3 regions of the Vreelandella piezotolerans genome follow, and region 1 is predicted to be linked to each of the others. Evidence: riboswitches for the same ligand, from Rfam matches in the RefSeq annotation. Region 1 holds a riboswitch; each other region holds the start of a gene.
The links. Region 1 has a riboswitch for thiamine pyrophosphate ahead of GYM47_RS12630 (sodium:solute symporter family transporter). Riboswitches for the same ligand answer to the same signal wherever they lie in the genome.
Positions count from the first base shown of each region.

Region 2: it holds a riboswitch for thiamine pyrophosphate, as region 1 does, so the genes downstream of both, tenA (thiaminase II) here and GYM47_RS12630 (sodium:solute symporter family transporter) in region 1, are expected to answer to the same signal.
Region 3: it holds a riboswitch for thiamine pyrophosphate, as region 1 does, so the genes downstream of both, thiM (hydroxyethylthiazole kinase) here and GYM47_RS12630 (sodium:solute symporter family transporter) in region 1, are expected to answer to the same signal.

Region 1 is NZ_CP048602.1:2,749,164-2,751,425, forward strand. It holds gene GYM47_RS12630 (sodium:solute symporter family transporter) at 1-868, opposite strand, end outside; TPP riboswitch at 858-961, opposite strand; gene GYM47_RS12635 (peroxidase-related enzyme) at 1,027-1,617, opposite strand; gene GYM47_RS12640 (hypothetical protein) at 1,798-2,262, shown strand, end outside.
Region 2 is NZ_CP048602.1:1,001,863-1,004,124, reverse strand. It holds gene GYM47_RS04610 (DUF4238 domain-containing protein) at 1-534, opposite strand, end outside; gene GYM47_RS18565 (DUF4238 domain-containing protein) at 566-832, opposite strand; TPP riboswitch at 1,218-1,369, shown strand; gene tenA (thiaminase II) at 1,449-2,117, shown strand; gene thiC (phosphomethylpyrimidine synthase ThiC) at 2,143-2,262, shown strand, end outside.
Region 3 is NZ_CP048602.1:229,541-231,802, forward strand. It holds gene thiE (thiamine phosphate synthase) at 1-247, opposite strand, end outside; gene thiM (hydroxyethylthiazole kinase) at 237-1,046, opposite strand; TPP riboswitch at 1,071-1,162, opposite strand; gene GYM47_RS01110 (hypothetical protein) at 1,212-1,556, opposite strand; gene GYM47_RS01115 (DUF2237 family protein) at 1,681-2,055, opposite strand; gene gloA (lactoylglutathione lyase) at 2,245-2,262, shown strand, end outside.

The DNA.
Region 1 (2,262 bases):
GCATGGGCGGCTCGCCGAGACTGACCCCGCTCATCGCTGCCATGATACCTACGCCACCAATCACCATGACGACCAGTACGGTCAAGCCGCCACCCAACCAGGCACCGCGCCCCAGGCTCGCGTCGTCTTGGGCCGCCCATACCCGCTGCCAATAGCCTTGGTGAAACAAGTTAGCCGCCGTCACGGCGATCACCAGCGTCAACGCCACGCTGAGCGAGCTGCCGATGGGGAGCGACGGGAGTTGTGCGTCATTCGGCATACTGGGCAGTCGCCAGAGCGTCACGCTGGCGACGGCGAGCAGCAGCGCCAAAAGCAGCCACGCTTGCCAGCGGTCGGTGGCCAAGCTTGCCCGCAGCCCGCCCATGACGGTGTACACCAGCGTGGTGAGCGCCACCCCGATGATCACCACAGCGGGAGGCACGTCGGAGAGTAGCGCGGTAATCGCCCCGATGGCGGTGAGTTCAGCAGCCAGGAAGCAGCCCATGTAAGCCACGGAAACGATCGCCACGAAATGGCGTACCCCCTTGCCATAGCAGGCGTCGGCAAACTCGGCAATGCTGCGTCCCTCGGGCAGTGCTTGGCGTATCTTAGGCCCGTAGAGACCCAAAACGATGAACGGCAGCGCCGAGCCAAGGGCATAGCCCAGTAGCGCCACGGGCCCTACGAATGCGCCGATTTCAGGGGGTGCAAAGAGTATCCAAGCCCCCATACCGGACGCCAAAAAGGAGAGCCCCAGGGTGGCCGACGTTTGCGAATTACGAGCGGTGACATAGTCATCCAACGAGCCGCCACTGAAGCGTGCCCGAAGACCCAGAAAAGCAAAGCAGCATAACGCTGCGCCTAACACGAAAGACGTTAGGTAAGGCATGTCGCGCTTCCTCCGCCGGTACGAACCGGATCAGGTTCCAGGGTCTGCGTTGCGCGCATTCTCAGCCCCATTGGGGCTCCCCTGGCGACAGTGAGTGGAGGCAGTATCCTCAAGCAAAGTGGTGCGTTAGTAAAGCCTTGCCCATGGGGCCGGGCTGCTTATTCCACTTTCTTGGGGACACGCCCCATCAGGTAAAACTCGGCGTTGGGCGGTGTTCCAGCTAGTGTCACCAAGCGGTTGGACATGCCAAAAAACGCGGCAATGGCACCGATGTCCCAGCAATCATCCAGTGTGAACCCCACTGCCTCTAAACGCGCCTGCCATTCGTCTGAAAACTCGCCCAGATCGATGGCACTGTGCAGTGCAAAGTCGAGCATCAACCGATGACGCTCGCTCAATCCCGCCACACGATGGTTGATGGCGATATTATCGGCCAGTAACGGATCTTTACTGTAGATACGCACCAGCGCGCCATGGGCGACGACACAGTACAAGCAGCGATTGCGGGCACTGGTCGCAACGACAATCATCTCTTTCTCTGCTTTGGTCAGCGTCTCCGATGGTCGCTCCATCAACGCATCGTGATACGCAAAAAAAGCGCGAAACTCGTCGGGTCGGTGAGCCAACATCAAAAATACGTTGGGCACGAAGCCCGCTTTCTCCTGCACGGCCAACATGGCTTCCCGAATATCATTGGGAACATTATCCAGAGTGTCAGGAAGTTTGAACCGACTGATCGATGCAGCCATAGAGGCTCCTTTTTTATTTTGAAGTAGAGTCCCACTACCAACTCACTTTTATCCGTAACAAATTGCTAACTAAAGACTCTTTTCATATGGCTTTACGCTCGCCATACTTTTAGTGATCTAATGTCATAAAAGCCGTACGCTATTCGGCTAGCCAAGCGGCGTACTTACAGGGAAACCACCATGTCATACTCCGAAGCAAAAGAGCACACGCCAGGGCGTTTGCATGAACTGTTCGCAGACCCGTACCGTGCGTTCGAGAACGATACGGATGAGCGTCAGTTGCATATCCGTGTCATGCTTCACACCCTGCTGGCCCGGCCTATGCAGCGCGGCCTGGTCACGCTTCGTGTGATTCACGGCTGGGAGAACGGTGGTTTCGAACCTGCCGACCTACAGCATGCCGATTTTACGCTGCACAACCTGCAAGATTTCGAGGCGGCGGCCACCTCCTTTCACGCAGCGGCGGAACGAAATGCCCCCCTACCCGCAGATCAAACCGCTATTCTCGCGGCTCCCCTGGCCGATGCCATTGCCGATGCCGAAGCAGAAGGCAACGCGCTCACCGACGATATTCGTGCCACACCGGCTCGCTGGCCCGCGTTCGAGGGTGGGCTTGCCCTCTACACTCTGTTCAAAATGTACCAT
Region 2 (2,262 bases), 1.7 Mb from region 1:
CTCCATAGCTTCACCCTCTCTAATTGAGGATATTAATATTTCCGCGTAAGAAGTATCAATATTATCTATGGGCAAATTTTGTGCCCTACGCTTTGCTAAGAAATCCAGATTTTCTTCTAAATCTGAATAAAGCAAAGGGCAAATGAAAGAGAGACATAACTTATTGGATATCGGAACCTGTATTTCAACCCCAGGTACTGAAATGCCCTTATCGCCTCTTAACCCCTGCGGCCAGTGATTGTACATAGCCACTGGATTGTCGCCTATGATCAAATGCGAGCCATTAGGTGCTTTCAGAAGAGCAATGGGTTTGTCATGGAAACGTTTTGCCATCTCAAAAACATGCTCATGTGTAAACTCAATGTGCTGCTTATCAATATCTTCTTTTTCCAACACTTCAAAATTTTTGACATCTTCAGGACGCAGCCCCATATTTTGAAGCCACTCAGCCATTCCTTTGTTTAATTGGTCGAAAAACACCCTTTGCTTTTTTACCCTCAAGAGCAGATTTGTCACAAATACACATAGAACGATGTAATCATCATTGGTAAGGTCTTCAAGCGACTCATTCCTGCAAATCTTTTTTTATTACTGAACTACATATTGATTCTAATTTTGACAACCTATGCTCTAAGGTATGCTTTTCCCCATCAAGATTTAAGTTGTAAAAGCCATTCTCACTAGCACTATCTCTCACGGATGTGCCAAAGCTAATTGCTCTTGATTTATCAAAGGCAAAAATCTTGTGCTTCTTTCTATAGGAAAAGTTCTTCAACAAGAACTGAGGCACATAGTGTTGCTTTTTGGGAGTATCTGGCCGAATCCTGTCCATATCTCTCCTGCATATTTAACAGTGATTATACGCCCTGCCATGAAACCTCAATGAACGTGACATCACAATGACTGAGGTTTCATAGCCACGAAATTGAATCTACCTCATTGATTCTATAGCGTGCAAAGAGAATTTTGGCGATGTAGCCAAAATTCGCGGGCTTACACGTTTTGCCTGCCTCAATAATACTGTTTTTATGAACAGAATTATTGAGGCATTCGCCCATGAAACTAATGGAACGCGTCAAGGCAACCATGGGGGTCAAGCACTCAATGCCATTGTCTTTTCTTGTCGTTTATTGGTTGCACGGCAGGCTATCCCTTTACGTCCAATTAAATAACCTACTCTTGCATCTCCCCCACCCGCCTCCTACACTCCACCCACGAACAGCTTGACGGGGTGCCGGTGATATCCGGCTGAGATGGCGCAGGGTGGGCTTTTGGCTACCGAGCGCTGGTCCCGCTGAACCTGATCCGGCTAATGCGCTGCTTTGAACGTGGCGCGGGTACCGGCGTAGGGATCAAGCGATGGCCGCGGCGCTCCTTTACGCCACTCTTCCGTGCCATTCCCTCGATCTTTCTCGCCTGCCCTCCGGATCATTACCACCGGAGGCATCATGGGCTACCGCTTTACCGATCTCACCACCGCTTGCCAGCAAGATTGGCGCGCCTACATCGAGCACGATTTCGTGCGCCAATTGGGCAACGCCACGCTGCCGGAGGCGTCGTTTCGCCACTACCTGAAGCAGGATTACCTGTTCTTGATCCACTTCGCCCGCGCCTACGCGCTAGCGGCCTATAAAAGCCCCACCCTGGCGGATTTGCGCCAGGCCCACGAGGGCCTGAAAGCCATCGTGGATGTGGAGCTGGGCCTGCACGTGGGCTTTTGCCAAGAGTGGGGCATCAATGAGCAGGAGCTTGCCGAACTCCCTGAAGCCCGCGCCACGTTGGCCTACACCCGCTATGTGTTGGATACCGGCAACCGCGGCGACCTGCTCGATTTGCACGTGGCGTTGGCCCCGTGCCTGGTAGGCTACGGTGAAATCGCCAACTGGCTCAACGCGCAGCCCTCTACGCTGCGCGGCGAGCAGAATCCTTTTGATGCCTGGATCGCCATGTACGAAGGCGAGGAGTTCCAGGCCGCCATGCAGGCCGAGCTTGCGTGGCTCGATGCCCGCCTGGCGGACGTCACCCCTGCCCGTTTTGCAGAGCTGAGCAAGATCTTCCGCGATGCCACCCGCCTGGAAATCGACTTCTGGCAGATGGGTTTAGACCTTTCTGAATAACCTCCTACAACACAGAGCAACCGTCATGACCAAGACCGTCAAAAGCAGAACCGCGCACTTTTTAGCCGAAACCGCCCAGGTCGATGCCGCCGCCGTGGCGCCGCTGCCCGGCTCGCGCAAGGTGTACGTGGAAGGCTCGCGGCCG
Region 3 (2,262 bases), 1.4 Mb from region 1:
GGCCGTCGGCGCCGCTGGCGACGGCCACGGCGAGTCGGTCGTTGATGATCAGCGGCACGTGGGTGCCCGCCAGCAGCCTTTTGAGGCGCTTGGCTTGTTCGATCATCGCCTCGTCGCTGGCATGCTTGTCGCGTAGCTGCACCACGGTCACGCCCCCTTTGACGGCGGCTTCCACCGTCGCTTCGAGGCCCGCTTCCGCGCACAGAGCGGCATCGGTCACCAAATAGAGCGAAAGATCACACGGCATGCAGCGTCTCCACTTGGCTTTGCGACGAAAGATCCTCTGGAGTGAGCTGGTAAAGTGCATCCAGAAACGCGACCTGAAAGCTGCCCGGCCCCTTGGCCTGCTGACCCGCACGATGCCCGGCGATGCCAAAGCACGCCAAGGCGGCCAGCGTCGCGGCCAGCGGGTGCTCGCGGTTGGCGGCAACGAACCCAGCCACCAAGGCGCTCAAGCCACAGCCCAGCGTCGTAACGCGGGGCATCAGCGGATGGCCCCCGGTTAGCCGGACGTGGTGGCTACCATCGGTGATGACATCGGTCTCGCCGGTCATGGCGACGATGCAGCGTTGCCGCTGGGCGAGCGTCATGGCGGCGTGAGTGGCGTCATCGACGGAGGCCGTGGCATCGACCCCACGCCCTTGGCTGGCCAAGCCGGCCAGCGCCATCACTTCCGAGGCATTGGCGCGAATGACGCTGGGGCGATGGGACAGCAGCGCCTGGCACACCCGCTGGCGGAACTCGGTGGCCCCGACGGCGACGGGGTCCAGCACCCAGGGGGTGTCGGTCGTATCGGCCGTGCGCGCCGCCAGCTGCATCGACTCGGCCCAGGGAGCAGAGAGCGTGCCAATATTGATGGAGAGCGCGTTTGCCATCGCGGTAAATTCAGCGACTTCTTCGGCGGCGTGCAGCATGGCAGGCGATGCGCCCGTGGCCAGCAGCAGGTTGGCGGTACTGTTCATGGCCACGTAATTGGTCATGCAGTGAACGAGCGGCGTGGACTCGCGCAGGGCAGCGAGCATATCGCCAAGTGGGTGGTAAGTCATGGTTTCCTCCCGGGTAAGGAGGTGGTGGTAAGCACCACGACTCCCTACGCCGGCGTTATCCGGTTCAGGTTCAAAGGGTGCTTCTCAGCCGCTGAACGGCGCCCCTGTCGTTGGTGGGTACTATCCTAGCCTTGGACGGCGCTGTAAAGCCCGGTCAAAAACGCGTCAGCGAAACGCGATGCGGGTGCCGTACGTGAGCATTTCGTCAGGGGTGATGGCTCGGCCCTGTACGCCAATCATTTCGTCGCCGCACTGATCGGCAAAGGTCAGCACGCCATGGGTTAAGCCGAGTTGGCCCAGGGCATCGCGAATTTCACCGGTTCCCAGAAAGGTGCTGACGCGACCTTGAGCGTCACATAGGTCCGAGACGCCATTAGCATGGTGAAAACGCACTTTGTAGATGCCATCCATGGACTCGACTTCGACGATGGGGGAGAAGCCATTCTGAATCGCATTGCTCAACTGCTTCAATGTCAGGCGATCGCCAAGGGTCATATCGATAGCTGTCATGACGTGCTCCTATCGGACGCCATTCTCGGGGCATCACGGGTCACTATGTAAAATTGTCGAAATAGAATTGTAGAAGATTTGCATCGTTTTTCCAGGGGCATTCGGGGGCGCCTTGGCTTAGGTATTAATGTACGGCATCTAGCGCATGCTGCTGGAGTTTGACCAGTGGAATGATCTCTAGCGTTCGCTCGTTAGTACCGGACAAAACGACCGGCGGTGCGAGTCCTACCTGTGCCGCTTCGGCCCAGCGGTGCGCGCAAAGACACCAGCGATCCCCGGGTTTCAAACCGGGAAAGCCAAACTCCGGCCGCGGTGTCACCAAGTCGTTGCCTTGCGCCTTGGAGAAGGCCAAAAACTCCTCGGTCACCATGGCGCACACCGAATGGATGCCGACATCGTCTGGCCCTACCCGACAAAAACCATCGCGATAGAAACCGGTTTTCGGAGAGTGGCAGCAGGGCGTTAGAGGTTCACCTAGCACGTTTAAATCACGGGACATAAAGACTCCTCGGGGGCAGGCTGGAATTCTGCGTTCCTCGCCCTCATAACAGGGAATAACGCCTTCAAAGGCAGTGATGCACAGGCAGCGGGAAGCACGACGCTGTCGCCTAAGCCTTGTACAAAGTCATACGTCCGTCAAAGATTTTGCATCGCGTAAACACACGCATCACCCAACTAGGAGAGTCTCATGTCGTATCAAGGTGAA